2 linked regions of the Lewinella sp. 4G2 genome follow. The protein of the gene in region 2 interacts with the protein of the main gene of each other region in a pairwise test. Links are inferred from orthologs where the notes say so. Each region holds a gene or a part of one and is shown on either strand. Other genes may lie near its edges. The genes, in order: def and A3850_RS10460.

Region 1 (3,120 bases), 600 kb from region 2 along the record:
ACCCCACCAATCCCCAGGTAGAACCCCAGTTCGATGGCACGCTCCGCCTGACGGAAATCTCCGGTAAAACAGTGGAAGACGCCGCGGAGGCGGTCATCCCCTACCCTTTCGATCAGGGCCAGTAGTTCGTCAATGGATTTCCTGGCGTGGATACAAATTGGAAGATCCATCTCAATGGCCCATTCGCACTGAATGAGGAAAGCTTTTTCTTGTTGCTCCCGGAAGGTGACGTCCCAGTGCAGATCCATCCCAATCTCGCCTATTGCTACCCACTTGCGGTCCTGGTCGAGATATTCCCGGACTATGGCCAGCTCTTGTTCGTAATCCGCCTTTACGCTGACGGGGTGGAGGCCCATCATGGCGAGGGTACGGTCGGGGTAGTCAGCCTCCAATTGCAGCATGGCGGCGTGGCTGCTGGAGTCCACGGCCGGCATAATGGACAGCTCCACCCCCACGGCGGGAATGCGCTCCATCATCGCGGCGCGGTCGCCCGCAAATTTGTCGCTGTAGAGGTGGGTATGGGTATCGATCAACATGGGTTGGGGATAGGATGTAATGAACACTCAATTTGGTGGGTGGGGCTACCTTTACCCCATGCCCAAAACGAAGCAAAAGAAATTCTACGTCGTCTGGCTCGGCCACGTTCCGGGCGTCTACCTGACCTGGCCGGAAGCCAAACGGCAAGTGGACGGCTACAAAGGTGCAAAGTATAAAAGTTTTCCCTCCCGCGCCCAGGCCGAGGCCGCTTACGACGGCGGCTTCCACCGGTACATGACGGCGGCCGTGGCGGCCAACAACAAAACATCGCACCTGCGGCAGCGCCCAACTTCCAAACGCAAAAGTAACGCCCCCACCACCCCGGGCATCCTCGCTAACAGCATTTCCGTGGACGCCGCCTGCTCCGGCAACCCCGGTAAAATGGAGTACCAGGGCGTCACGACCGCCAGCAAAAAACAACTCTTCCACCGCGCTTTCCCGCTCGGGACGAATAACATCGGCGAATTCCTCGCGCTAGTCCACGCCCTCGCGTTTCTCAAAGCCCAGGACAAAGGCGACCTGCCCATCTACAGTGACTCCCAAATTGCCATCGGCTGGGTCAAAAAAGGGAAGTGCAAGACGACGTTGAAGAAATCAAAAAAGACCGAAAGCCTCTACGAATACATCGAAAAGGGAGAAGCCTGGCTGAAGGAAAATAGCATCACCAACCCGATCTACAAGTGGAATACGAAGGCGTGGGGGGAGATTCCGGCGGATTTTGGGAGAAAGTGAGTTAGTAGCGTAGTCGGGTAATTAAGTCCGTATAAACTTCATCCGGTACTTCGCATCCGCCTCCCCCTTCTTGATCTTCTCCAGCTTCCGGTTGATCATCCGGCGTTTGAGGGGTTTGAGGTACTCGGTGAATAAGATACCCTCGATGTGGTCGTATTCGTGTTGGATGACGCGGGCGTTCATGCCATCGAAAGTCTCGGTGTGCTCCACGAAATTTTCGTCGTAGTAGCGAATGGTGATCTCTTCGGCGCGCTCCACTTCACCGGTGATGTCGGGGATGCTGAGGCAGCCTTCGGCGTAGCTGCAATCGTCGCCGGCTTCTTCGAGGATTTCCGCGTTGATGAATACGCCGCGTTTGCCGAGGTGTTCTTCGCCCTCGTCGTGCATCGGCCCGGCATCAATCAAAAATAGCCGGATGCTCTTCCCGATTTGGGGGGCGGCGAGGCCGACGCCGTTGGCATTTTCCATGGTCTCCCACATGTCCGCGATCAGTTTTTCGAGCCCGGGGTAGTCTTTCGTGATGGGTTTGGCTACTTTTTTGAGCACGGGTTGGCCGTAAGCGTAAATCGGAAGAATCATTGGGGGAATGGTTAAGGTGGGGCAAATGTAGCTTAGGCGAGGGTCTCCATGAAATCCTGCAGAATGATGGTGGCGGCCAGTTTATCGACGCGGTGTTTTTCGCGGCGTTTCATCTTCGGCACCCCCATTTCGATCATCGCTTCGAGGGCGCGTTTGGAGGTCCGAAATTCATCCTGCCGGTGCAGTTTGATATCGGGATACTTCTTACTGAATTTGCGCTCGAACCCGATCACCTCGTCGTTGATCTTGTTCGGCGTCCCGTCTTTGTGCAGGCTTTCGCCGACTACAAGGTCCCCGACTTCTTCCTCGGCCAGGTACTTATCCAGCCAGTCAAGCAGCTGCCAGGTCGGGACGGTTTCCAACCCGTTTGCGGTCAGGCGCAGGGGGTCCGAAACGGCAATACCAGTCTTTTTGGAGCCGTAATCGATGGCCAGGATGCGGGACATAAAGTGACTTTTAGAGTAAACGATTCAGCTTCGTTTTTGGATGCGGGCGCTGCCGCGGGTGCCAAGCAATTGGGGTGAACAAAGGGATGACCTGGAACGGAGGGAAGGGCTTAATTGCTAAAGACTTCCCTACAACCACAAATACTCATCCGCCCGGTGCACCAGCCGGCTGACCAATCGGGCCGTCACCCCGTCCCGATCGTATCTGGGGTTGAACTCCGCAATATCCATACCCACCGTATTACCGATGGATAATAGTTCAGCGAGGGCACCCAGGACAAAGTGGGGATCAACTCCCGTAGGGTTCGGCGCGCTCACGCCCGGGGCCACGCCGGCGGGGAAGGTATCGAGATCAATCGTAAGGTAAAGGTGGTCGACGGAGGCAGCAAAAAAGGCTAATTGCCGCAGTGACCGTTCGGGGTTAGCGTACAGGGTTTCGTCCGACAAAACGTTAACCGCATACTTTTCGGCCACCCGGAACAGCTCCGGCGTATTGGCGGCCGCCTGGATGCCGGCAGCCAGGTAACGGACGTTTCCCCCCATCTCCGTCAGTATCTGCCGAAAGGGTGTACCCGAAGTCGCTCCGTTGGTGGGCGACCGGAGATCGAAGTGGGCATCGAAATTGATGATGCCAAAGGTTCTACCGGGATCGTTGTGGGCGTCGTACAATCCCCTAAAGTGCCCGTATGCAATGTCGTGTCCACCGCCGATAACGATGGGCTTCCCCCCGGCCTGGCAGATCTGGCTTACCCGGAGAGCCAGTTCCTCTTGCGCGGCTTCCAGGTTCCCGTCGGGGCAGATGATGTTACCCGCATCCCAACGGCGT
Region 2 (3,309 bases):
CTCAGCGGTATTCTCGACCGGCTGCGTGGCAAGACCGGAAAAACCATGAAGATCAAGTACGTGCGGGAGGGGAAATATTACCGCACCGAATTTAAATTAAGGGAGATTCTATAACCTTATATATACGGTCGCTCCCTACGTACATTAACCGATGAGTGCACCCCGCCGCCCGTGCTGTTCCTTAACTAGATTTGGGTTAACTTGGCGCCCGTTCGGAAAGGCTCAGCCCACGCATTTGGCCCGGCCACCTTTCGCACCCACCCCTTTACTAAAGAAATTAGACTACCATCGCAACGTTCAACGAAGAGCAAAAGTCCCAGGAAATTTACCGCAACCTATGGGGGGGAGATGATCTCCACGTAGGCATCTACTCCGAAGAGGTAGACAACCCCACCGAGGCCGCCCGCGCTACCACGGACCGGATGCTCCGCTTGCTCCCCCGCATCAAGAAGTCAACCAAAATGTTGGTGCTGCAATCCGGCTTCGGTACCGCCGCTCGCTACATCGCCGAAACGCACATGTGTAAGGTGGAGTGCCTCAACGATAATGAGGTCCAAAATGCCTTTAACCAGAAGAAGATCGAGGAGGCGGAACTACATAAAATGATGCACGTCACCCTCGGCGACGTGGATTACATGCCCTACAATCCGGACAATTTCGATTTCGTCATCGCTCAGGATAGCTTCAGCATCACCGCCAAAAAACGGCAAATGTTCCGCGCTATCCACCGCGTGATGAAGCCCGAGGCTCGGCTCATTTTCTGCGCTATTATGCGTGCGGACCGCGTCAGCCCCGCCGGTAAAGAGCGTATCGCCAGCCTCCCGGTGGAGGAACTCATTACCATGGGCGACTACGAAGATGACGCCCGCCGCGGCTTCTTCCAGAAGGTCTACTCTTTGGACCTATCCAAAAACCTAGCCATTCATTTTGGCAAGTTAGAGGAAGCCCTTGAAAGCAACCGCAAGGAGCTCGTCAAGCAAACCAGCGAGAAATTTGTCAACGAGCGGAAGCGCGTGTGCAAAATTTTCCGAGAATTAGCCGAAGACGGGGACCTTCGCTGGGGTATCATGATGTTCCAAAAGCTCAACAGCTAAACACTGTCTTTTCAGCTAATCCCAACAATCCCATTCTGGCGCTGCCGCAGGTGCCAAGAAAGGAGTGAATACGGGACCAAGCTTGGCGTTCGTAGATGACCATTTAATTGCCGGGCCACCACCCCGAACACAAACAATAGCCCTTACCGGAAAGGCCTACCTTTGTCATTCCCACCCCCTAAAAACAGAAAAATGAAAGTTGCTGTAGTAGGTGCCACCGGTTTGGTCGGCGGCGTAATGTTTCAGGTGCTCAAGGAGCATAACTTCCCCATTTCCGAATTGATTCCCGTAGCCTCCGCGCGTTCGGTTGGTAAAAAGATCGACTACGAAGGAAAGGAGTACACCGTAGTTGGTATGCAGGATGCTATTGACATGCGTCCGGACGTAGCTATTTTCTCCGCTGGTGGCGGCACCAGTAAGGAATGGGCCCCAAAATTCGCCGAAGTAGGCTGCGTTGTCGTGGACAACTCGAGCGCCTGGCGGATGGACCCCACCAAAAAACTGGTCGTCCCCGAAGTGAATGCAGACCAACTTACCAAGGACGATCTCATCATTGCGAACCCTAACTGTTCGACAATTCAAATGGTGCTTTCCCTGGCGCCCCTCCACAAAGCTTTCGGCATCAAGCGCCTGGTGATCTCCACTTACCAATCCTTTACGGGAACCGGCGTACCGGCCGTCAATCAGTACGAGGCAGAAAAGCGGGGAGAGGACACCGCTGGTACGGATCGCCCCTACCACTACCCCATCTTTGAGAATTGCATCCCCCATTGCGATGTATTCCTGGATAACGACTACACGAAGGAGGAGATGAAACTCGTCCATGAAACCCGAAAGATCTTGGGCGACGACAGTATTGCCATCACCGCCACCGCCGTGCGGGTGCCCGTTCACGGTGGCCACAGCGAAAGCGTGAACGTAGAATTTGAGCGCCCCTTTACCGTCGAAAAGGTAAGGGAATTGCTGGCCGCTACGCCGGGCGTAGTTGTTCAGGACGACGTTGCCAATAACCTTTACCCCATGCCGCTGTTAGCTAAACACCGCGACGAGGTATTCGTGGGCCGCATCCGTCGGGATGAATCCATCGAAAATGGGCTCAACCTCTGGATCGTGGCGGATAACCTCCGTAAAGGTGCCGCAACCAATGCCGTACAAATCGCCACTTACCTGGCAGAAAATAACCTGATTGGGTCCGCCGTTTCGGCTTCCTGATTCGGACCGACTACCGTTCCGGAAGCCCCGGAATGAAAGACTAACCCGCCCTATTCATCGGGGCACTGATTTACCCGAAAGCGCAACCGTGTGGGCACTCATTCCCGCCGGTTGCATAACGCAAACTGATTATGAGAAACCGTATTGCCGTCTGGGGGCGTGACGCCCAGGAAAAACGCGTCTTACTGACCATCGAACTACAGGTCAAAGAGAACATCGTCCGCATTCAAACTTACCCCGAGAAGGTTGTAACCGACGAGGTCTACAAACTCTTCATGGAAAAATGGCGCAAGGGCCAGGAAGCAGAACTTCCCGAACCCGACCGCGTAGTCGCCCGCGAGCTCAGCGTAACCGAAGGCCTTCTACCGGACGATCTGAAGGCAGAGCAAACCGACATGATCCTCCGGGCGCAGACCGAGTGGCACTTCCACGTCCTCAGCGCCAAACTCGCTGAGAACTACAAAGCAGAGCTCGCCGAGATCGAAGACCGCGTCGAGCGTGCCACCGAATACAGTTCCGATTTATGGAACCAGGCCAAGCAATTCTGGCAAAAAGTCCAGGGCCAACTTCAGGATAAAACCCTCCTCCGCGAGCAGGGCAACGATATCCGTAAGCGCGTCGACACTACTTTCGACACCCTGAAGAAAATGCGCGACAAGCTCAATGAGCAGTACAAGGAGGAATCCACCAAACAAGTGGCTGCCTTCTCCGGCCTCCTCGAAAAAGCGGAAGGCTCCATTCAGGAGGGCACTCACCTCAACCGCGTCTTTAATGACCTGCGGGATATCCAAAAGAAATTCCACAACGTAAAATTCACCCGCGAAGACCGCGACGCCGTCTATAAACGGATTGACGCCGCCTTTAAGGCCGTCAAGGAGAAACGCGGACAGGGTGGAGCATCCAGCAACAGCGGCGGCGCCGTGGGCCGGATCGAAAGCCGTCTCGAAGGCCTCAAAAAAGCCATGGACCGGATGAAGTCCGGTATCGGCCGTGACAAGGAAGA

What was found.
Region 1: the proteins of A3850_RS10460 (region 2) and def interact in binary tests that used the Escherichia coli proteins (3 or more experiments, as listed by UniProt). The link is inferred for Lewinella sp. 4G2 from one-to-one orthologs.

Annotation. Positions count from the first base shown.
Region 1 is NZ_LVWJ02000014.1:1,852,393-1,855,512, reverse strand. The notes cover bases 70-2,864. They hold def (peptide deformylase), read right to left. Parts: upstream 1,849-2,864; coding sequence 1,291-1,848; downstream 70-1,290. Other genes in these bases: hutG (formimidoylglutamase), read right to left, coding at 2,424-2,864; ruvX (Holliday junction resolvase RuvX), read right to left, coding at 1,881-2,294; A3850_RS08235 (viroplasmin family protein), read left to right, coding at 595-1,269; A3850_RS08240 (TatD family hydrolase), read right to left, coding at 70-536. In the rest of the region: more of A3850_RS08240, read right to left, coding at 1-69; more of hutG, read right to left, coding at 2,865-3,120. UniProt on the Escherichia coli protein: Removes the formyl group from the N-terminal Met of newly synthesized proteins. Requires at least a dipeptide for an efficient rate of reaction. N-terminal L-methionine is a prerequisite for activity but the enzyme has broad specificity at other positions.
Region 2 is NZ_LVWJ02000014.1:2,457,351-2,460,659, reverse strand. What follows is about bases 313-3,296. They hold A3850_RS10460 (aspartate-semialdehyde dehydrogenase), read left to right. Parts: upstream 313-1,286; coding sequence 1,287-2,306; downstream 2,307-3,296. Other genes in these bases: A3850_RS10455 (hypothetical protein), read left to right, coding at 2,438-3,296; A3850_RS10465 (class I SAM-dependent methyltransferase), read left to right, coding at 423-1,094. In the rest of the region: A3850_RS10470 (aspartyl protease family protein), read left to right, coding at 1-114; more of A3850_RS10455, read left to right, coding at 3,297-3,309.